4 regions of the Mesorhizobium sp. WSM4906 genome follow, and region 4 is predicted to be linked to each of the others. Evidence: predicted binding sites of a transcription regulator. Region 4 holds the regulator's gene; each other region holds the start of a gene.

Region 1 (5,650 bases), 1.3 Mb from region 4:
GCCAGGAATGCCACCCCAGCCGTCATGTTCGAGCGCGCGCCGCCTGTTGCCATCTCAGTCGTGGTCTGCCGAATGCCGCTGGCAATCCGTTGGAGCGAGACAATCTCGCTCTGCCCTGCTTATCGGCCAAATTGCGGCCCGAGCAAGACGACGAATTGCCTCGCAGTGCAATTCCAGGAAAAGTGTGCAGCGGTTTTCCGTCCGGAATTGCGCAAAGCAAAGAGATAAGCGCAATTCCAGGAAAAGTGTGCAACGGTTTTCCTGGAATTGCGCAAAAAACAAAGAGGCCCTGGTTGATGCCAGCCGAAGCCGATCGCTACTGGAAGGCCGTTTCGGAAAAACTTCTCAGCTTGCGCGAATGCAGCCGTTCCATCGGCATTTCGGCCAGCTTCTCCATCGCCTTGATGCCGATGGTGAGATGCTGCGCCACCTGCCGCTTGTAGAATTCCGTCGCCATGCCTGGCAGCTTCAACTCGCCATGCAGCGGCTTGTCGGAGACGCACAACAGCGTCCCGTAAGGCACGCGGAAGCGGAAGCCGTTGGCCGCAATCGTCGCCGATTCCATGTCAAGCGCGATGGCGCGGGATTGCGACAGGCGCTGCACCGGTCCGCGCTGGTCGCGCAGCTCCCAGTTGCGGTTGTCGATAGTGGCGACGGTGCCGGTGCGCATGATGCGCTTCAGATCGTAGCCGGAAAGCCCCGTGACTTCGGCCACCGCTTCCTGCAGCGCCACCTGGATTTCGGCCAGCGGCGGGATCGGCACCCAGACCGGCAGGTCGTCGTCCAGCACATGGTCCTCGCGCACATAGGCATGCGCCAGCACATAGTCGCCCAGCGCCTGCGTGTTGCGCAGGCCGGCGCAATGGCCGAGCATCACCCAGGCATGCGGCCGAAGCACCGCGATATGGTCGGTGATGGTCTTGGCGTTGGAGGGGCCGACGCCGATATTGACCATGGTGATGCCGCCATGGCTCGGCTTCTTCAGGTGATAGGCCGGCATTTGCGGCAGGCGCTGCGGCGGCGTGCCTTCGCTTGGCGCGCTCGCCCCGGCTTTCGTCACCACATTGCCCGGCTCGACGAATTCGCTGTAGCCGCCACCGCCCTTCTCCATCAGGTCGCGGGCGCGCGCGACGAACTCGTCGATGTAGAACTGGTAGTTGGTGAACAGCACGAAATTCTGGAAATGCTGCGGGCTGGTCGCCGTGTAATGCGTCATGCGGTGCAGCGAATAGTCGATGCGCTGCGCGGTGAACGGCGCCAGCGGCCTCGGCTCGCCGAACGCCACCTCGAAGGTGCCGTTGGCGATCTGGTCGTCGGTGCCGTCGAGGTCCGGCACGTCGAACAGGTCGCGGATCGGCCGCTTGATGCGCTCGGCAGCCGTGCCATCGACATAGGTGCCTTCCAGGAAGGCGAAATGCAGCGGGATCGGCGTGGTCGATTCCGATACCGTCACCTGGACGCCGTGATTGCGCATGATGAGCCGAAGCTGCTCGATGAGATAGTTCTCGAACAGCTTCGGCTGGGTGATGGTGGTGGCAAAATGCCCGGGCGTCGGCATATGGCCGTAGGCCTGGCGCGAGTCGATCTGGGAGAACGAGGTCGTGGTGACGCCGATCTGCGGATAGAAGGCCCTGTAGCGCTTGCTCTCGTCACCGCCGGCGGCGAGATTGGCGAAGGAATCGCGCAGGAATTTGGTGTTGCGGTCGTAGAGCGCCTCCAGCGCCGCGACCGCCTTCTTGGCGTCGTCGAAACTTTGCCTGCCGAAAGGCTCCGGCATCACGACCGATTCGATGGCTTGGGGGTAGATTCGCTTTTCCATGGCCCAATATAGGGATTTGGAAGAGCGCTTGGGAGGGGGAGGCAGGCGCGAAGCCTGCCCTGCTGCGTATTTTTCTTCGACCGTGTCAGCCGCGCTGCAGGCTGACCAGCAGCACGAAGCCGATGCCTGCCTTCTTCGGCGTCGGCGCCTCGATGACCGAACCGGCGTCGGCGCGCATCATCGGCACCGCCAGCACGGGAGCGGCAAGCAGCACCAGGATGAGCATCGCCCGCGGCAGGAGCCGAAGAGCCTTGAGGGTGGAGGTGGCGATGCGGTTCATGGTGGTCGTTCCGGTTTCGAGTATTGGTCGTTTCAGCGGTCGAAATGGTTCACGCAGTCCAGTCGGCAGGTGTCGGCCATTCCCGATGAGCGGCCCGGACGGCCGGCTTCGGCCACGAGGATGGCGAAGGACATGCCGAACAGGCTCATCAGCAGGCAGACGATGGTGAAGCGGCGGACAAGCATTTGGTCTCTCCTTCAATGGTGAGGAGAATGCCCGCATGCCTCTGAACCGGTTCTGAGACCGGTATTCATCTACCGTTCAAATTGATTGATGAGGCCTTGGTCTGTCGTCTGACGCACGTCGCTCAAAAGTGCGCACCGGTCTCGGGAAAAGCGACGTGCCTAAGAACAAGCAGCCTGCCGACGCGCTCCGAACGGCTCCCAAAAGAAAACGGGGCCCGGCAGGCCCCGTTTTGCATCGTCAGCTGTACGGCGATCAGAGCTTGTGCCAGGTCTGGCTCTTGCAGATCAGCCCGCCCAGCACGCAGCCGCTCATCTTGAGCGAGGCGCCGGAAAGCGTCGCCTTGCCGGAATAGGTCTTGTCGGTTTCCGGGTCGGTTATGGTGCCGGTGTATTTGTTGTCGCCGGCCGCCTTGAAGGAGCCGATCGTCTTGCCGGCATATTTGCCGGACTTCAGCGTGATCGAGAAAGAGTCGCTGCCGGCGATCGCCGCGGTCGAGCCGGCCTGCGTCTTCCAGTTGCCTTCGATCGGGTCGGCCCACGCGGCGCCGGCCATGATCAGGGTGGCCGCCAGGGCCAGGCTTACTTTTCGAAACATATCTGTCCTCCTCCCTACAGGTTCCGGCGGGACTCGCTCCGCCTCTCTGTCCCTTACGCAAACGTAAGCTAATCCAGCCGCCGCCAAAACGAAAGCGGTGCCGCCACGGAAGGTTGCAAGGATTTTGGCCGCCCGGGACCCTGAAAATGAACGGGTGGCGAAAAAGGCTTCGGTTTCCGTGGTTAGCGAAGTCTTGATTCTGGCGCCTGAAATTTTCATCGAATTTAGCGCAAAGAGGCGGAATTGCGCCATTCCTATGCTTAACAGTTTTTCGCGTTTACCTCTTGTTTTAGCTTTGTTTTCTTCAAATTAAGCAAGCCATTTAACGACGGATTCAAGGCGAGCCCTCATCCTCGAAAGCATCGAAAGAGCGGCCCGTCCCGAGGGACTTCAGGGGACAGAAGGAGGCAGCTCTCGGGAGCAGACAGGGGATTGAAATGGCACGTTTTGAAATGCTTGAAGACGGCTTCGGCGCCATGGGGGCAACTGCCCAGGCCGACATTCTTTTCGAACTGGGCATGATGTATGCGACCGGCCGCGACTGCGAGACCGACGTCGTCGCCGCCCACAAATGGTTCAACATCGCCGCGATCAAGGGCTCGGCACGGGCCGCGGAGCTGCGCTCGGAACTGTCGGCCACGATGTCGAAGGCCGATATCGCGAGGGCGCTGCGCGAAGCACGCGAATGGATGACGATGCACTGATCTTGCGGGCCTAGAGTCTTCAGGGGACAAGGCCGCGAAAAGACGGCCAGCAAAATAACGAGAGAGAACGCGGCAGGTCAATGAACCAAGCCGTGCGACAAAACAGGGAAGCGAGCGGGTTCAGGCGCGGGGGCGCCGAGCAAGCTCGACTGCAAAAAGCCGCGACCGGCCGGGACAAGGCCGGCGTGGCTTTTTGCATTTCACGATCCTCCTGCTTTCATCGCGGCTTGGCCCAAGCAATCCTCTCAAAAATGAACCAAATCCGGTTGCACTGTCCTCTCGACAGTTCCGGCGAAGGGTGAAATTGTCCCGGCTCTCTGGAAGAAGCGTGGCCGGAACGGCCGCGCGCAAGTGGAGGAGTTCTATTGTCATGAAAAGATTGGGTATTTTGAGCGCGGCCGCATTGGGCCTGATGATGAGCGCATCGGTTGCCTTCGCCGACGACATCACCATTTCCGTGGTCGGTCCGATGACCGGCCAGCTCGCCACGATCGGCGACCAGTTCAAGCAGGGCGCGCAGGCGGCAGCCGCCGCCATCAACGCGGCCGGCGGTGTCAACGGCTCGCAGATCAAGCTCGACATCGAGGACGACCAGTGCGATCCGAAGCAGGCTGTGTCGGTCGCCAACCGCATCGTCGCCAACGGCGTCAAGTTCGTCGACGGCCATGCCTGCTCGGGCTCGAGCATCCCGGCCTCCGCGGTCTATGCCGAGGCCGGCACGCTGATGATGACCCCCGCCTCGTCCAACCCGGTGCTGACCGACGCCGCGGCGAAGTCCGGCTGGCCGACGATCATGCGCCTCTACACGCGTGACGACGCCCAGGGCGCCTTCATCGGTCCCTGGATCGCCAAGAAATATGCCGGCAAGAACATCGTCATCCTGCACGACAAGAGCGCCTACGGTCAGGGCGTTGCCGACGCCGTGAAGGCGACGATGAACGCCGGCGGACTCAAGGAGGTCGACTACGAAGGCATCAATGCCGGCGAGAAGGACTATTCGGCTCTGGTCACCAAGCTGAAGGAGCTCAAGGCCGACGTCGTCTATTTCGGCGGCTATCACCCGGAAGCCGGCCTCATCCTGCGCCAGTCGGCCGAGCAGAACGTCAAGTTCCAGCTCATCATGCCGGACTCGATCGCCTCGCCGGAATTCTGGCAGGTCGCCGGCCCGGCCGGTGAAGGCACCATGTTCGTCTTCCCGTCGGATCCGCAGGCCAAGCCGGAAGCGAAGGACGCGGTCGCCAAGATCAAGGCCGGCGGCTTCACCCCGGAAGGCTTCACGCTGTTCTCCTATGCCGTGATCCAGGCCGTTGCCGAAGGCATCAAGCGCGCCGGCACCGACGATCCGGGCAAGGTCGCCGAGGCGCTGAAGGACGGCAAACCGATCAGCACCGTCGTCGGCGACGTCATCTTCGACGAGAAGGGCGATCTGAAGAACGCCAGCTACGACATCAACCAGTGGCACGACGGCAAATACGCGCCGATCAAGCCGTAATCGCTTCTGCATACGGACGGAAATGGCCGGTACATCCCGGCCATTTCTTTTGGCGGATTGGAATTGCTGACCGACGCTGGCGCTGTCCCGCCGTCCCCGCCTCAGCCTTGGCCGTCCTCGACAAACCGCACCAGCACCGTGCCGTCGCTCACCTGCGCGCCCTCGGCCGCGATCTCGGCGACCACCCCGTCATGCGGGGCGGCGATGGTGTGCTCCATCTTCATCGCCTCGAGGATCAACAGCGGCTGGCCCTTGATCACGGCATCGCCCGTGGCCGCGCGCACCAGCTTGACCAGCCCCGGCATCGGGGCGCGCAGGCTACCCGAAGCGGCCGCGGCCTCGTCCGCCTTGGCGAGCGGGTCGGGAACCGCGAAGGTGTAGCCGGCCGCGCCTTCGAACACGGTGACGTGGCCCGGCCAGCGGGCGGTGCGCAGCAAGTTCCTGAGGTCGTGCGAGTTGATCGCGTCATGCGGCGCCTCCAGCGCCACCTGGAAGCGGCCGTCCGGTCGTGCTGAGACGCGCGCCAGTATGTTCTCCTCGCCGAAGCGCAGCCGGATGCGGCGCGCCAGCGTATG
Region 2 (5,650 bases), 3.3 Mb from region 4:
GTCGCGGGTCGGCGCCTCTTCCTCGCCGGGCAGCTGCCGCCACCATTCGGCGGCAATGCGCTCCGGCCCTTCGGCGCGGGCGACGCGGTAAAGCGCGCGCCGCCAGCGGAAGTTCATCGGCGGCCCTTCCGGGATTTCGGTCGCCGGCACCTCGATCGGCTCGGGCGATCGGAACAGCCGCACCGGCCGTTCCGGCGGGTAGATGGTCATCGGCGGCGCGACGCGGTCGGATTGTTTCGGCGGCATGCGCCTTCGCGGCGCTTCCGCGAAGGGAACGACCGCGACGGCGCGCTCCGGCAGATGGCTTTCGACGACGACCGGCTTCAGCACGGCGGCCTCGCCGAGGCGGGCGCGGATGCGGTCGGCGAACAAAGCGATGTCGGCGTCGTCGTCGCTCGCCTCGCCGGCAAGGTCGCCCTGCAGCATGTCGAAGGCTGCGACCGAAAGCACCGACAGCCGCACGAGGTCGAAGCCGAAGCCGGCGTCGATGTTATGTTCCAGCGCGGTCAGCCGTTCGTGGAACAGTTTGCGGATCAGCTGCGGCTCGCGCATCGGGCGCGAGGTGCCGACCGCGATGCGGCTGACGGCACCGTCGACGCGGAAGAGAAGAAGGGCGAGCGCCCTCGCGCCCTCGCCGCGGCGTTCGAGGTCGGCCTTCAGAGCGACGGCAAGCCGGCTCACCAGCCGCTCGATGTCGTCGGTGAGCATGATCGGCTCGGCAAGGTGGCGCTCGACCGAGAGCGGCGCCACCGGAAGGCGCGGCGACACGGCCTCGTCGAGGCGGCCGAGCGCCTGGTCGAGACGCAAAAGCAGCGTCGCGCCGAAGCGGCGGGCGAGCGGCGCGCGGGGTGCTGCCATCACCGCGCCCGCCGTGCGCAGGCCGACGCTTTCCAGGCTGATGCGGGTTTCCGGCGCGATGCGCAGCGCCGAAAGCGGCAAGGGTGCCAGAAGCGCCTCCTCCTCGCCGAAGGCCACGATGCGGTCGCCATGGAAGCGCGCCGCCGCCCAGGCGGCGCCCGGCGTCGAGGCGAGGCCAGTGCGGACATCGAAACCCTGCTCGAAGAAACGGGTGAGGATCTCGTCCTGCATGGCGCGCTCGCCGCCGAACAGATGCGTGCAGCCGGTGACGTCGAGGAACAGCCCGTCCTCGCCGTCGATCGCCACCAGCGGCGTGTAGCGGTCGCACCAGTCGGCGAGGCCTTCGAGCAGGCGGCGGTCGGCTTCCGGGTCGGCCTCCACCACATCGATCGAAGGGTGCATGGCGCGCGCATCGGCAATGCCCATGCCGCGCTTCAATTTGAGCGCCTCAGCCCGTTCGTCGAGGGCTGCGATGCGCTGGGCGTTGCTGTCGCGATGGCTGATCACCAGCGGTGGATGAGATGGCGGCAGGTGATGCGACGGGCGGGAACGCCAGGATCGCCCCAGACGCTGGCGCAGGATCCGCTCCGCGGCCAGATAAGGAAACCACAGCGACAGAATTCTCTGTTCTTTCGGCAAAAGCGTGCTCATCGGGGTTCCACTCCAGTGTGAATTGTCCGGGCAGGGCCGTGCGGCTCTTGCCGATATCGACGGTGAAGGCGGGCCGGCCGATCGAGCCGGCGAGCGGGCCGGCGAGCGTCTCGCGGCTCGCCGCCGGCGCCGCCGAAACGATGAGGCGCACCGGTGCCGCCGTGGGTTCGGCCTCGCCGGCCTGGCGCAGCAGCAGCACCGGCCGGCCGGCGGCTTGGGCGCGGGCATGCAGGCGGCGCGTGGCGGTAAGGTCGAGAAGCCGCGGGCTGCCGCGGATCTCCAGGATGACGGCGGCGAAGGCCGTCATGCGGGCGGCTTCCTCGGCGATCCACAGCGCGTCGAGAAGCTTCGGCGCTTCGGAAAACAGCAATTGTTCCGGCTCGATGCCGAAGAGGGCGTGAAGCCCCCTGGCATAGGGAAAGCCGGCCTCGCGGAAAATCTCCGCCGTGCCGATCCAGAGGACCGGCAGGCCCTGTTTCCGCTTGAGGATCAGGCTGGCGAGCGAGAGCGCGAAGCCGGCAACAGTGCCGGCATCGCGGGTTTCCAACCCATGGATTTCACTGAGCGCCGCCTTGGGCAGGCCGCCGCCGAGGGTGGTATCGAGGCGTTCGATGCCGCTGTACAGAAAGGCATCCGGCGAGGCCACGGCAAGGCCGCGCCGGACGATGGTGACGTCCGGGCCTGTGGGTTCCGCAATTCCGGACGGAAAACCGCTTCGCACTTTTCCTGGAATTGCTCGTCCTGAAATTGTTCGGGGCGCGCCAGTCACCGGCGCCTCCAGGCGCTCGGGCAGCGTTCCCTCGATCTTCGCGATCTGGCGGCGCAGGGCAAAAACAGTGTCCCGCGCCACGGCGCTCATCGCCATGACGTTCACTTCCGGCAGCAATTGTTCCTGTTATGTTCCTATAGATTCCAGAGGGCTTAGGAAGAGTCAAGCGGAGTCGCAAGGAATTTATTCCTTAACCCTTTGCCCTGGGAATGACCCGCCGGCCGGCTCATTTGCCTCCATCGGCGCGAAAGCCTATATGCCGGGATCAAAGGAAACTTCATGGCCCGTATCTACAAGACCCGCACCTGGCACGACCAGCTCTCGCCATCGATGGACGAAATGGAGCTTCTGGCGCTGGAAGCCTATGCCCATCTGCCGGAAGAGTTCCGCCAGCTCACCGGCGAGATCGTCATCCAGATCGCCGACTTCCCGACCGACGAGATCATGGACGACCTGTCACTGGAGACGCCCTTCGACCTGCTCGGCCTGTTCGAGGGGCGCGGCATCGCCGAGCGCTGGAACCCGCAGACCGGCGAGGGTCCGAACCGCGTCACGCTCTATCGCCGCGCCATCCTCGACTACTGGGCCGAGAACGAGGAGACGCTGGGCGACATCGTCACCCATGTGCTGATCCACGAGATCGGCCACCATTTCGGCCTCTCGGACGACGACATGGAGCGGATCGAGGAAGCGGCCGAGCAAGCGGCGGCGGGGTGAGAACCACATCGCCATCCCAGGCAACTCGTCATCCTAGGGCGGAGCAAGGAGCGAAGCGACGCGCGTAGACCCTAGGATCCATGCCGTGACATGCGAGCGTTGCAGCGGTTCAGAAGCCGCGCTGCCTTTCAGCGAGAGGACACAAGTTCTGCAGAGTCGCACTTTTCGGCTCAGGTAACGGCATGGATCCTAGGGTCTGCGCTCCGCTTCGCGTCGCTCCGCCCTAGGATTGACGAAGCCCTAGGGCGCCGCCCTTTCTACCCTACCAATCGCTGAGCTTGGTGTCGGGTCCGTATTCCTGGCCCTCGACATCCTTCACCACCGCCTGGCCGCAGCGCATCGTCTTGCTTTCCTGGTCAAAGCCATAGGTCGGCGAGCCAAACAGGTGCCAGCCCTTGTTCAGGGCCGCCGTCACCTTGTGGCAGAAAGTGGAATCGTCCGGACCGGACAGAAAGCGGTAGAGCTTCATTTTTCGACCCTGTCGTGAATATCCGCGCATCATGCGCCGATGATTGCGGCCTTCGCCAGAAGTTTCTCGGCCTCGGCCAGATGCAGCCGCTCGACCATGCGGCCGTCCAGCGCGATGACGCCCTTGCCGGCATTTTCAGGCCGCGCGAACGCGTCCCTGATCGCGTGCGCCCTGGCCAGCGTCTCCGGCGCCGGCGAAAAGGCGCGGTTCGCCGGCTCGATCTGCGCGGGGTGGATCAACGACTTGCCGTCGAAGCCCATGGCGGCCGCCTCGGCGCATTCGTGGGCAAAACCGTCGAGGTCGCGAAAATCATTGGCGACGCCGTCGATCACGTCGAGGCCGCCGGCACGAGCAGCAAGCACCAGCTGCAGCAGCCACGGCATGAGGTAACGCCGGTCGGGCGTGGCGAGAATGCCGGTCGCCTTCACCAGATCGTTCGTTCCGGCAACGAAACAAGAAAGCCGCGAGGCAGGGTCGCGGCCAAGCTCGGCGATGGCGCCGATGTTGAGCAGCGCCTTCGGCGTCTCGATCATCGCCCACAGCTTCAGGGTGTCCGGCGCGAAATCGTCGTCCAGCCGATCGCCGGCCTCGAGAATGTCGCGCGGTGTGCCGATCTTGGGCAGAAGGATGCCGTCGGGTTCTGCCTTGGCGACGGCCAGCAGGTCGTCGATGCCCCAGTCGCTGCCGAGCGGATTGATGCGCACCACCATCTCGCAGCGCCGCTGTGGCCGGGCGGCGAGGATGCCTGCAAGTTTGTCGCGTGCGGAAACCTTGTCGGCGGGCGCCACGCCATCCTCAAGGTCGATGATGACGGCATCGCAGGCCAAGGACGGGATCTTGGCCAGCGCCTTGTCGTTCGAGGCAGGCATGTAAAGCACCGAGCGGCGCGGGCGGTAGGTCTCAACGGTCATTAGCGATCTATGCAGGCTGGAGGCGAGCGAGGCAAGGCGCGGAGCAATCTCCCCCCTTGAGGGGGAGATGTCGCCGAAGGCGACAGAGGGGTCGCCGCGCGTGGAGCGCCAGCCTCGTCGGCAATGGAGATGGCGTTGGCGCTTTATGTGAGACGACCCCCTCTGACCGCTTCGCGGCCATCTCCCCCTCAAGGGCCCTCAAGGGAGGAGAAGACGCTGGCGCCAGCCTGAAGCGATTTACCCTGCACGAAATCTGCAAATCATTGCTGAAATTCTTGGCCAATCCGCCCCGAGCTTTTCGCGTCCGCCGGCGAAACAGGCGGCATGAGAACACGCGAAAACCTCCGCTGGTCCTTGCCGCGCCGGCTGCGCGACGACGGCTGGTGGCTCGTCGAGCCGCAAAGGCTGCGCCCGATGCCGATCGTCCTGCCCTTCGTCGCGAGATCGCAATTCCGGCCAGAAAACCGTCTCACACTTTTCCCGGAATTGCTCTAATCCTGCCGTTTCATCGAACCCCACACGCTTGGCCGCCGATCAATGCCGCACAACATCCTCGTTGCCGACGACGATCCGCATATCCGCGAGATCATCTGCTTCGCCTTGGAAAAGGCCGGCATGAAGACGCATGCCGTCGCCGACGGCGCCGCGGCGCTGCGGGCGGTCGAGCACCGCGCGCCGGACCTCATCGTGCTCGACATCGGCATGCCGGAGATGGACGGGCTGGAGGTCTGCCGCAGGCTCAGGCAGAAATCCGACGTACCGGTGCTGTTCCTGTCGGCGCGCGATGAAGAAATCGACCGCATCCTCGGGCTGGAGATGGGCGGCGACGACTATGTGACGAAACCGTTCAGCCCGCGCGAGCTGGTCGCCCGCGTCAACGTCATCCTGCGGCGCGCCCGTCCGGCGGTGGCGGAGGAGGAGGCGGACGACCGGCAGTTCACGCATGGCAAGCTGATGCTCGTTCCGGCCAGCCACGCCGCGAGTTTCGAAGGCAAGCCGCTCACCTTGACGGCGATCGAGTTCGCGATCCTGAAAGGCTTTCTCGCCCGCCCGCAGCATGTGCTTGGCCGCGACGCGGTGATGGCCAACGCCTATCAATCGAACATCCATGTCTCGGAGCGCACGGTCGACAGCCATATCCGCAACATCCGCGCCAAGCTGGCGGCGGTCGGCTGCTCGGATGCGATCGCGACCGTGCATGGCGTCGGCTTCCGGCTCGGCCGATGCGGTGGTTGAGCAAGGAGAAATGGCGGCCGCGGCTCGCCACCGTCGTGG
Region 3 (5,650 bases), 2.5 Mb from region 4:
CTCGAGAATATCGACGCGCACGGCGCGGCGGCCGAGATTGCGATAGCCGGCGAGCTTGTAGAAGGTCTTGTCGAAGGCCGGGTCGATGACCACCGAGGTGCGGCCCGACGCCAGCGCGTGGACGACATCGCCGAGGCCCGGCTTGTCCTTGCCGTCGTTCTGCAGCGCCCAGAGCAGCGTGACCAGCCCGGCCGGCGCGGGCTTGATCAGCGCCGGCACGAAGACGTGATAGGCGCCGAAGCGCACGCCGAGGCGACGCAGCGCCGCGCGGCCTTCCTGGTCGAGAGATTTCATTTCCTCGGCGATGTCGCGGCGGTTGATAAGGCCGAAATGCTCGACGAGCTGGAAGGCGATGCCGCGCGCGATGCCGGTGATCTGCTCGGCATTCTTCAGATCGACGAGGGGCTTCAGCAGCGTTTCGATCTGGAAATTGACGAAACGCTCGGCGCGCGCCGCGACCTTGTCGCGGGCAGGCCCGGTGAGCTGCTCGTCGGCAAGCAGCACAAGCCGAGGCTTCAGCGCCTCGTCGCCGGTGACCAGCGTGCCGATCGGCGCGCCGATCCAGCGCAATATACCGTCCGAGCCCAATGCCAGATCGCCGTTGGCGCAGGCGGCAAAACGCTCGGCGCGCGCCTCGAATTCGGCCGCGAGCGCCTTCTGGGCAGCGGTGCGCACCGCCTTGGCATCCTCGCCGCCGGCGCTCTGGTCGGCGGTGAAGCGGAATCCCTGCAGCTCGCCGACGTGATGGCCTTCGACGAGGACGGTTCCGGTTGGGCTGATTTCAGCTTCAGGCATGGTATTTTCTCTAAGGCGCCGCATGAGGACGGAAGTCCTGCGGTCTACGAAGCGTTTCGTCAACCGCTCATGCAGCGCATCCGACAATCTGTCTTCGATTTCGCGCGTCTTTTCCTGCCAGTGTAGCTGATCGGCCAGCCAGCCCGGTCGGTTGGAGACGAAGGTCCAGGTGCGGATCTGGGCGATCCGGTGCGACAGCGTGTCGATATCGCCGTCCGTCGTGTCGGCTCGCCGCACCTGCTCGGCCATGTAATTCTCGTCGACATGGCCATGGCGCGCAAGATCCATATAGATCGAGGCGATCAGGTCGGCGTGCTGGGCGGGCGCGATCTTGCGGTAGTCCGGCAGCGCGCAAGCTTCCCAGAGCAGCGCCACGCGGTTCCTGCCGGTGGCGAGCGCCCTGATGTCGGCGTCGCGCGACAGATGGTCGAGCGCCTGGGCGTCCACTGCCGGCAGCGCGCGCGTCAATCCTTCGACCGGCGCGTTGGTCTCGGTCGAGCGCTTCAAGGCATCGAGGCTGGTAAAATCGAAATCGGCCGTGCGCCATTGCAGCACCTTCACGGGATCGAAATCGTGTCCTTCGATCTTCTTGACCAGATCCTCGTCGAACGGATCGACCTGGCCGGTGACGCCGAAGGTGCCGTCGCGCACATGCCGTCCGGCGCGGCCGGCGATCTGGCCGAGCTCGGCGGCGGTGAGGTTGCGGTACTGGTAGCCGTCGAACTTGCGGTTCTGGGCGAAGGCGACGTGCTCGAGGTCGAGGTTCAGCCCCATGCCGATGGCGTCGGTGGCGACGAGATAGTCGACGTCGCCGGACTGGAATATCTCCACCTGGGCATTTCGGGTGCGGGGGCTGAGCGCGCCGAGCACGACGGCGGCACCGCCCTGCTGGCGGCGGATCAGCTCGGCGATGGCATAGACCTCGTCCGCCGAGAAGGCGACGATCGCCGTGCGGCGCGGCAGGCGGGTGAGCTTCTTGGAGCCGGCATAGGCAAGGTGCGACAGCCGCGGCCGCGTCACCACCGAGACGCCCTTCAGCAGTCGCTGCAGGATGCCGTGCATGGTGGCGGCGCCCAGAAGCAGCGTCTCCTGGCGGCCGCGCAGATGCAGGATGCGGTCGGTGAAGATGTGGCCGCGCTCGAGGTCGCCGGCGAGCTGCACCTCGTCGATGGCGACGAAGGCGGCATCGGTCTCGCGCGGCATCGCTTCGACCGTGCAGACCGAATATTTCGCGCCCACCGGAACGATCTTCTCCTCGCCCGTGATCAGCGCCACCTTGTTGGCGCCGACCTTTTCGCAGACGCGGGCATAGACCTCGCGGGCAAGAAGCCTCAGCGGCAAGCCGATGATGCCGGTCTCGTGCGCCACCATGCGCTCGATGGCGAGATGGGTCTTGCCGGTGTTGGTGGGACCCAGCACGGCCGTCACGTCACGGCCCGAAAGGATCAGCGGCTGGGTGTGTGTCGGCTGGATATTCATCGGCTCGGAAATTTGAGTCTTTCTGCCGCTCGTTGTCGGATACGCAGCGGTGCCGCCGCATGTGACAGGCGACACATAGGGATTTCAGACGCGAAGCGAAAGCGGAATGTTCCCTCAAAAGAGAGGCGCGCCCACCGGCAAGGTCAAAATCCGCCGTCGATTAACCGGTGGAACGAGTCTGGAACGAATCGGCGACGAATCACTGACTCGTTCTGATTCAGGTTTTGTTCACTGCTACATGTGGATTTTTTGACGACGAGTCTCACCACATGCTGAATCCGGAAACTGGCCCGTTTCATGCTTGGCCAGGGTAGGCTCCGGAGGGCCGTTAACTTTTGCCGGTGAACGATCATGGCCGGCTCGAGCGCAGCCGCCAAGATTATGAAATGGTTGATCTTTCCTAATCGCCGTTAATCTTTTCGGCGCCGTTTCGGGCTCCGCGCGTTAACTTTCCGGCCAAAGCCGGAACGAATCGGCGACGAATCAGCGATCTACAAATTTTCCCGGTTTGTTCACCCCAAGATATGGTGTTGTCCACAGCTTGCGCACCGAAAATTCACAGCTTGCGAACGGGGTTTCGCACAAGGAACGCCGAGGCCGTTAACTTTTGCGTGCCGTATCGAGGCATGCGCGGTGGAGGCGCCGACAAAAACAGGCGGTCCGGCTGTTCCGGACCACCTGCCGCCGCCGTCAAAAGACCTCAGGCGAAATACTGACCGCCATTGGCGGTGATCGTCGAGCCGGTGATGAAGCCGGCCTCGTCGGACGCCAGGAAGACGACGCAGCGCGCGATCTCTTCCGGCTCGCCGAGACGGCCGACCGGAATCTGGGCGATGATCGATTCCCGCACTTTTTCCGGCACTGCCATGACCATGTCGGTGGCGATGTAGCCGGGGCAGACGACGTTGACGGTGATGCCCGCGCGAGCCCCCTCTTGAGCCAGCGCCTTGGTGAAGCCGATGTCGCCGGCTTTCGAGGCCGAGTAGTTGACCTGGCCCATCTGGCCCTTCTGGCCGTTGATAGAAGAAATGGTGATGACGCGGCCGAACTTGCGGTCGCGCATGCCGTTCCACAGCGGATGCGTCATGTTGAAGACGCCGGAAAGGTTGGTGTCGATGACCTCCTTCCACTGCTCGCGCGTCATCTTGTGGAACATGGTGTCGCGGGTGATGCCGGCATTGTTGACCAGCACCGAGACCGGGCCGAGATCGGCCTCGACCTGGGCGATGCCTGCGGCGCAGGCGTCGTAGTCGGCGACCGACCATTTGTAGACGGGGATGCCCGTCTCGGCCTTGAATTTTTGGGCCGCTTCGTCGTTGCCGGCATAGTTCGCGGCGACCGAATAGCCGGCATTCTTCAAGGCCACCGATATCGCCGCACCGATGCCGCGCGATCCGCCCGTGACGATTGCTACTTTGCTCATGTGGTCCTCCCTTTAAAATCGTCTGAGCGAATAGGGAGTAGCGAATAGCGAGTAGGGATTTATGTCCCGCCGCGCCGACGCCCGTTCTTCCCTATTCGCTACTCCCTATTCGCTATTGGCTTTCTCAGAGCGCTTCCACGCACATGGCGACGCCCATGCCGCCGCCGATGCAAAGCGTCGCGAGACCCTTCTTGGCACTTCTGCGGCGCATCTCATGGACCAGCGTGTTGAAGATGCGGGCACCCGAAGCGCCGATCGGATGGCCGATGGCGATGGCGCCGCCATTGACGTTGACGATCGAGGGATCCCAGCCCAAGCCCTTGTTGACGGCGCAGGCCTGCGCGGCGAAGGCCTCGTTGGCCTCCACGAGGTCGAGGTCCTTGACCGACCAGCCGGCCTTCTCCAGCGCCCGCTTCGAGGCCGGGATCGGGCCGGTTCCCATGATTGCCGGATCGACGCCAGCGGTCGCCCAGGAGGCGATGCGGACCAGCGGGGTGATGCCGCGCCGGGCAGCCTCGGCCTCCGTCATCAGCAGCGCGCCGGCGGCGCCGTCATTGATGCCGGAAGCGTTGGCGGCGGTGACGGTGCCTTCCTTGTCGAAGGCCGGCTTCAGCTTGGTCATTGCATCCAGCGTCGCGCCGTGGCGGATATATTCGTCCTGGTCGACGACGGTGTCGCCCTTCTTGCCCTTGACAGTGAAGGCGACGATCTCGTCCTTGAACTTGCCGGCCTTCTGCGCGGCTTCGGCCTTGTTCTGCGAGGCAAGCGCGAACTCATCCTGGTCCTCGCGGGTGATCTGGAACTGACGGGCGACGTTCTCGGCGGTGTTGCCCATGTGGTAGCCGTTGAAGGCATCCCACAGGCCGTCCTTGATCATGGTGTCGATCATCTTGTAGTCGCCCATCTTGACGCCGGCGCGCAGGTGCTGGGCGTGCGGCGACAGCGACATCGATTCCTGGCCGCCGGCGACGATCACCTTGGCATCGCCGGTGGCGATCTGCTGCATGCCGAGCGCGATCGCCCTGAGGCCTGAACCGCAAACCTGATTGAGGCCCCAGGCCGTGGTCTCCTTGGGCAGGCCGGCGATGATCGAGGCCTGGCGAGCCGGGTTCTGGCCTTGAGCGGCGGTCAGCACCTGGCCCAGGATGACCTCGTCGACTTCCGCCGCCTCGACGCCGGCCCGCGCTAGCAATTCCTTGATGACCACGGCGCCGAGCTCATGCGCCGGCGTTGCGGCGAAACTGCCGTTGAAGGAGCCGACCGCGGTGCGGGCGGCGCTGGCGACGACGATTGAATTGGAAGCGGCCATTTTCTTCTCCAGACTTCGAGGTGTCGTGTTTTGGGCTATCTTTGAAGACTTTTCTTGCCCGTTCAATGACCTGAGTCAAACCGGAAATGGGCATGGCCGCCATGCGCGGCAAGCAAGTCGGGCGCTTATCGTGACGGCGCAGCCGTCGCCGCGCGGCACAATTTCATCCGTCCATTCCGCACTAAATGATGCCGCACTGCACAAAGCACTTGGAATTGTGACGCTTTTGCGCATATCCTCGACAAATGGCGCAATCGTTACCGGCCGCTTACTCTGAACGCGCCGGTATCCTGGGGAGGATACGGATGGCCGCAAAAGACGACCCGATCGTCATCAAGAAATATGCCAACCGCCGGCTCTACAACACCGGCACCAGCACCTATGTGACGCTCGAGGATCTGGCCGAGATGGTCAAGAAGGGCGAGGAGTTCACCGTGCAGGACGCCAAGACCGGCGACGACATCACGCATCCGGTGCTGACCCAGATCATCTTCGAGCTGGAGAACAAGGATGGGCAGAACATGCTGCCGATCCCGTTCCTGCGCCAGCTGATCTCGTTCTATGGCGACCAGATGCAGATGATCGTGCCGAGCTTCCTCGAACAGTCGATGATCGCTTTCTCCAAGGAGCAGGAGCGCTTCCGC
Region 4 (5,650 bases):
GCTGCGCGTCGAAGCCCCGCTCGGCGCCATCGACATAGTCGGCACCGGCGGCGACAACTCGCACAGCGTCAACATCTCGACCGCTTCTGCCTTCGTCATCGCGGCGGCAGGGGTTCCGGTCGCCAAGCACGGCAATCGCGGCCTGTCCTCGCTGACCGGTTCCGCCGACGTACTGACGGCGCTCGGCGTCAAGATCGACATTTCGCCGGAGACGATCGGCCGTTGCATCCACGAGGCCGGCGTCGGCTTCATGTTCGCGCCTGCGCATCATCCGGCGATGAAGCACGTCGGCCCGATCCGGGGCGAGCTCGGCACGCGTACCATCTTCAACCTGCTCGGACCGCTGTCCAATCCGGCCGGCGTCAGCCGACAGATGGTCGGCGTCTTCCTGCCGGAATGGATCATACCGGTGGCCGAGACGCTGAAGGCGCTTGGCGCCGAGCATGCCTGGGTCGTGCATGGCGACGGTTACGACGAGATCACCACCACCGGCGAAACGCAGGTTGCCGAGCTTGCCGGTGGCGAGATCCGCACCTTCACGCTTACCCCGGAGGCAGTCGGACTGAAGCGCCATACCAAGGAAGAGCTGCGTGGCGGCGACGCGGCCTACAATGCCAAGGCATTACGCGATATGCTGGGCGGCGCCGCCGGCGCCTATCGCGACACCGTGCTGATGAATGCCGGTGCCGGCTTGGTGGTGGCCGGCAAGGCGACGACGCTCGCCGACGGCATTGAAGCCGCCGCGCAAGCCATCGACAGCGGCCGGGCCCTCGCGGTGCTCGACAAGCTCGTCGAGATTTCGAACGGTTAGAGCCTTGTCCGATATCCTGCGCAAGATCGAAACCTACAAGCGCGAAGAGATCGCCGCGGCGAAGCTCAACGTGCCGCTTGCCGAGATCAAGGCCAAAGCGAAGGACATGGAGCCGCCGCGCGGCTTCCTCGCCGCGCTCGAGGCCAAACGCAAGGCCGGCGGCTTTGCGCTGATCGCCGAAATCAAGAAGGCGAGCCCCTCCAAGGGGCTGATCCGCGCCGACTTCGACCCGCCGGCGCTCGCCAGGGCCTATCAGCGAGGTGGAGCGGCCTGCCTTTCGGTGCTGACCGACGCCCCGTCCTTCCAGGGTGCGCCTAGCTTCCTGACCGCCGCGCGCGCCGCCGTCGGCCTGCCTGCTTTGCGCAAGGATTTCCTCTTCGATCCGTACCAGGTTTATGAAGCCCGCGCCTGGGGCGCGGATGCCATCCTCATCATCATGGCAAGCGTCGACGACGCTTTAGCCAGCGAGCTCGAAGCGACGGCTTTCGAGCTCGGCATGGACGCGCTGGTCGAGGTGCATGACGTAAAGGAGATGGAGCGCGCGCTTCGCCTCTCGTCGCGGCTGATCGGCATCAACAACCGTGATCTGAGGACCTTCGAGACCAGCCTCGACGTTTCCGAGCGGCTTGCAGCGATGGTGCCGGCCGATCGGCTGCTCGTCAGCGAAAGCGGCATCTTCACTCATCAGGATTGCCGCCGGCTGGAGAAGAGCGGGATCGGTACCTTCCTCGTCGGCGAGAGCCTGATGCGGCAGGCCGATGTGGCTGCCGCGACCGAGCTTCTGCTGACGGGCAAGGCGCCGGCCGAGGCCCTTTGAGGATGCCTGCCCTCACCCATCTCGGCGCCAAAGGCGAAGCCAACATGGTCGATGTCGGCGACAAGGCCGAGACGACACGCACGGCGATCGCCGAGGGCTTCGTCTCGATGCGAGCGGAAACGCTGGAGATGATCCTGGCCGGCGACGCCAAGAAGGGCGACGTGCTGGGCACGGCGCGCATCGCCGGCATCATGGCGGCCAAGAAGACGCATGAGCTTGTCCCGCTCTGCCATCCGCTGCTCCTGACCAAGGTCGCCGTCGATATCGAGCCCTACCGCGCCCTCCCCGGCCTGAAGGTCACCGCGCTTGCCCGCGTCACCGGCAAGACCGGCGTGGAGATGGAGGCGCTGACCGCGGCGTCGATCGCCTGCCTCACCATCTACGACATGGCCAAGGCGGCGGACCGCGCCATGGTTATCTCCGGCATCAGGCTGGTCGAGAAGACCGGCGGCAAGTCGGGCGACTACAAGTCCGTCAAATCCGGGGCGAGTTCCTGACGATGGCGCTGGTTCCGGTCGCCGAGGCGCTCGGGCGCTTGTTGGATGGCGCAACCGCGCTGCCGGGCGAAAACGTGCCGCTGGCCGATGCGGCCGGCCGGGTGCTCGCCGAACCGCTGGTGGCGCTGCGCACCCAGCCGCCCTTCAACGCTTCGGCCATGGACGGCTATGCCGCCCGCGCTGTCGACGTGACCTCTGTGCCGGCGCGGCTTTCCGTGATCGGCGTGGCGCCCGCCGGGCGCGGTTTTGCCGGCTCCGTCGGCAAGGGTAAGGCGGTGCGCATCTTCACCGGCGCACCGCTCCCCGAAGGGGCCGACACCGTCGTCATCCAGGAAAATGTTCACGACCTCGGCGGCGGCCGCATCGAAGTGACCGAGCCGACGGCGGAAGCTCGCAACGTCCGTCGCCGTGGGCTCGACTTCGGCCAGGGTGATGTAGTTCTCGAAAAAGGCCGCCTGCTCGATCCGGCAGCGCTATCGCTGGCGGCGGCCGCCAATCATCCGAGCCTCAACGTGGTGCGTCGGCCGATTGTGGCCATCATCGCCACGGGCGATGAATTGCTGCCGCCCGGAAGCACGCTCGGCGCCGACCAGATCATCTCGTCCAACGCCTATGGCGTAGCGGCGACGGCGCAGTCGGTCGGTGCCCGCGCTCTCGACCTCGGTATCGCCGCCGACCGGCAGGATGCGATTTCGGCGCTGGTCAAGAAAGCGGTCGCGGTCGGCGCCGATGTTATCGTCACCCTCGGCGGCGCCTCGGTCGGTGATCATGATTTGATCCACGACGTGCTGACCGGCGAAGGCATGCAGCTCGATTTCTGGAAGATCGCCATGCGCCCCGGCAAGCCGCTGATGTTTGGCCGGCTTGGCAACATCCGCTGCATCGGCCTGCCCGGCAATCCGGTGGCGAGTCTTGTCTGCTCGCAATTGTTCCTGAAGCCGCTCCTGGCGCGTCTTGGCGGCCGCAGCTACCGCCAGGATATCCGGACCGCGCGGTTGGCTTCCGCGATGCACGCCAACGATCTCAGGCAGGACTATGTGCGGGCAGTCGTACGTGAGGATGCCGGACAGTTGATCGCGACACCGTTCAGCATCCAGGATTCCTCCATGCTGAGGATGCTCGCCGACGCCGACGGCCTGATCGTGCGCGAGCCCTTCGCCCCGGCTGCGGAAGCCGGCGACGAATGCAGCGTTCTGATGTTACGCTGAACAAAACGTCAACAGATTCACTAAACTTTAAACGGTTGCGGAACACAACTGGAACAGATAGTGTTTGTTCTGGGTTTGTTTTTCTGATTCTGGTTCCAAAACCCATGGGGGCCGCCATGCTGACGCGCAAACAACATGAACTGCTGATGTTCATCCATGAACGGCTCAAGGAAAGCGGCATTCCGCCGTCTTTCGATGAGATGAAGGAAGCGCTCGACCTCGCTTCGAAGTCGGGCATCCACCGTTTGATCACGGCACTGGAGGAGCGCGGTTTTATTCGCCGGCTGCCGAACCGCGCGCGCGCTCTTGAGGTGCTGCGCCTGCCCGATTCGATCGCGCCCGGCCTGAATGCGGCGAGAAAATTCTCGCCGAGCGTCATCCAAGGCGGTCAAGGCAATCTCGGCCGGCAGATCAAGCCAGCGGCGCCCTCCCGCACACCGACGCCCAGCAATGACGACGACGCCGTTTCGGCCGTGTCCATCCCGGTGATGGGTCGCATTGCCGCCGGTGTGCCGATCGACGCTATCCAGCACCAGACGCATTCGATCACAGTTCCGCCGGACATGATCGCAGGCGGCGAGCACTACGCGCTCGAGGTCAAGGGCGATTCGATGATCGAAGCCGGCATCTTCGACGGCGACACGGTGATCATCCGCAATGCCAACACAGCGAGCCCGGGCGAGATCGTGGTGGCGCTGGTGGACGACGAGGAAGCGACGCTGAAACGCTTCCGCCGCAAGGGCGCCTCGATCGCGCTCGAGGCCGCCAACCCGGCCTATGAGACCCGCATCTTCGGACCGGACAGGGTCAAGGTGCAGGGCAAGCTGGTCGGGCTCATTCGTCGCTACTGAGTGGCGGCGGCTTGGTCTGTGGCTTCTCAGGCCGCTCGTATGGCGCTAGCCCCCTCGCCTCGCGCGAGTAGCGCCGCTGTTCGTGCCAGGGGCGATAGGGCTTTTCGACGGCGTATTGAATGGCGGCTCGCGCCGTTGCCGACTGCGGGTCGAAGTAGACGGCGGCGCTGCCGTCGCGCGCAAGCTGCCGCTTGGTGACGACGAGGATGCGTGGATCGCGGCAAGGATTGTAGGCCGTGGCGTCGTTGATGACGATGAGGTCGGCGAAGCCGCAGGCCGGCCTGGCGCTATCGCGGTTTTCCGCCAAGGCGACGATTGCACCGGACGGATGCCGGCCAATGCAGAGATCGCCAGTGCAGTAAAAGGGGGATCCCGCCGGCAAGTCGACCGGGTCGGCGATGTCGAATGCGCCTTTCGCGAATGTTTCCGGCGGCACGATCGTTTCGGCCCTCAGCGCACGTTTCCAATTGTCGGTGGTGAAGTCGTTGGAGCGGGCGCGATTGACGGCGAGCTCTCCGCCGCCGATCGGCATCGCCACCAGATGCGCGTCCTCGGAGATCAGCAGGTCCGGCGTGCGCACTTGCGGGACCGCCAGTAGTGCGGCCAGCGCGAAGGGCACTGCCGCCAACCTGAGCCAGGTGGTGGCCATGGTTGCTATCACCAGCGCGATTGTCGCGAGCAGCACCGACTGGATCGAGATCAGCCCCACGGCATCGACCGGCGACCGTTCCGAAATCCAGGCCGAAATCGCGATCATCGCCGTCAGGCCCTTGCCCATGATGTAGAGGAAAGGACCATCGAAGCCGAATGGCATCGCCAGTGCGCTAAAGACGGCAAACGGCATGACAACCAGCGACACGATCGGCATGACGGCCAGATTGGCCATCAGGCTGAGCGGCGAGACGCGCTGGAAGTGCCAGATGGCAAACAACGCCGTGGCGGTTCCGGCAATGATCGACGTTATGGCGGCGCCGACAAGCCCGACAGCCAACTTGTGCGACAGGAACCGCAGGAACGACCGCTTCGCCGGCGGCGCTCTCGACTTGCCGGCGCGGTAGTCGGCCCATCCGGCATAGGCGCCGACAAGGGCCGCGGTCGCGGCGAACGACATCTGGAAGCTCGGACCAACCACTTCGTGCGGTGACACCATGATGACGGCAATGGCCGAAATCGCCAGGTTGCGCATCGTCAACGCCGCACGGTCGAAGAGCACGGCGACCAGCATGACGGCGAGCATGATGAAGCTTCGTTCGGCGGCGACCACCACGCCGGAGATGACGAGGTAAGCAGCGATCGACACCAGCGCGACCGCTGCGGCATATTTCTTCACCGGCCGGCGTGACGAGAAATCCGGAAGCAGCGCGAAGACGCCGCGCAGCAAAAGCATGACCGTGCCGGCGACCAGCGCCATGTGCAGCCCGGAAATCGAGATGATGTGGTAGATGCCGGTCCGCCGCATCGCCTCG

What was found. Region 4 encodes LexA, which represses DNA repair genes until DNA is damaged. Its sites were predicted from a motif close to TGTTCNNNNTGTGTTCNG; they were not measured.
Region 1: a site for LexA is predicted at 3,165-3,182, ahead of QAZ22_RS26950 (sel1 repeat family protein). Genes of this name have one in related genera too.
Region 2: a site for LexA is predicted at 2,397-2,414, ahead of QAZ22_RS04330 (metallopeptidase family protein). Genes of this name have one in related genera too.
Region 3: a site for LexA is predicted at 2,443-2,460, ahead of QAZ22_RS08135 (helicase-related protein). Genes of this name have one in related genera too.

Annotation. Positions count from the first base shown of each region.
Region 1 covers NZ_CP121355.1:5,540,515-5,546,164, reverse strand. Annotated here, with positions in the region: gene QAZ22_RS26975 (endonuclease/exonuclease/phosphatase family protein) at 1-26, opposite strand, end outside; gene QAZ22_RS26970 (AMP nucleosidase) at 317-1,777, opposite strand; gene QAZ22_RS26965 (hypothetical protein) at 1,905-2,099, opposite strand; gene QAZ22_RS26960 (hypothetical protein) at 2,132-2,284, opposite strand; gene QAZ22_RS26955 (DUF2147 domain-containing protein) at 2,538-2,879, opposite strand; gene QAZ22_RS26950 (sel1 repeat family protein) at 3,317-3,583, shown strand; gene QAZ22_RS26945 (ABC transporter substrate-binding protein) at 3,954-5,075, shown strand; gene QAZ22_RS26940 (acetyl/propionyl/methylcrotonyl-CoA carboxylase subunit alpha) at 5,177-5,650, opposite strand, start outside.
Region 2 covers NZ_CP121355.1:921,241-926,890, forward strand. Annotated here, with positions in the region: gene QAZ22_RS04320 (DUF6504 family protein) at 1-1,365, opposite strand, end outside; gene QAZ22_RS04325 (hypothetical protein) at 1,307-2,374, opposite strand; gene QAZ22_RS04330 (metallopeptidase family protein) at 2,558-2,995, shown strand; gene QAZ22_RS04335 (DUF1737 domain-containing protein) at 3,258-3,464, opposite strand; gene QAZ22_RS04340 (CoA ester lyase) at 3,494-4,375, opposite strand; gene QAZ22_RS04345 (hypothetical protein) at 4,700-4,870, shown strand; gene QAZ22_RS04350 (response regulator transcription factor) at 4,913-5,611, shown strand; gene QAZ22_RS04355 (ATP-binding protein) at 5,599-5,650, shown strand, end outside.
Region 3 covers NZ_CP121355.1:1,731,638-1,737,287, forward strand. Annotated here, with positions in the region: gene QAZ22_RS08135 (helicase-related protein) at 1-2,274, opposite strand, end outside; gene QAZ22_RS08140 (beta-ketoacyl-ACP reductase) at 2,975-3,697, opposite strand; gene QAZ22_RS08145 (acetyl-CoA C-acetyltransferase) at 3,822-5,006, opposite strand; gene QAZ22_RS08150 (hypothetical protein) at 4,993-5,283, shown strand; gene phaR (polyhydroxyalkanoate synthesis repressor PhaR) at 5,312-5,650, shown strand, end outside.
Region 4 covers NZ_CP121355.1:4,271,232-4,276,881, reverse strand. Annotated here, with positions in the region: gene trpD (anthranilate phosphoribosyltransferase) at 1-811, shown strand, start outside; gene trpC (indole-3-glycerol phosphate synthase TrpC) at 816-1,628, shown strand; gene moaC (cyclic pyranopterin monophosphate synthase MoaC) at 1,631-2,125, shown strand; gene glp (gephyrin-like molybdotransferase Glp) at 2,128-3,333, shown strand; gene lexA (transcriptional repressor LexA) at 3,450-4,184, shown strand; gene QAZ22_RS20420 (ComEC/Rec2 family competence protein) at 4,168-5,650, opposite strand, start outside.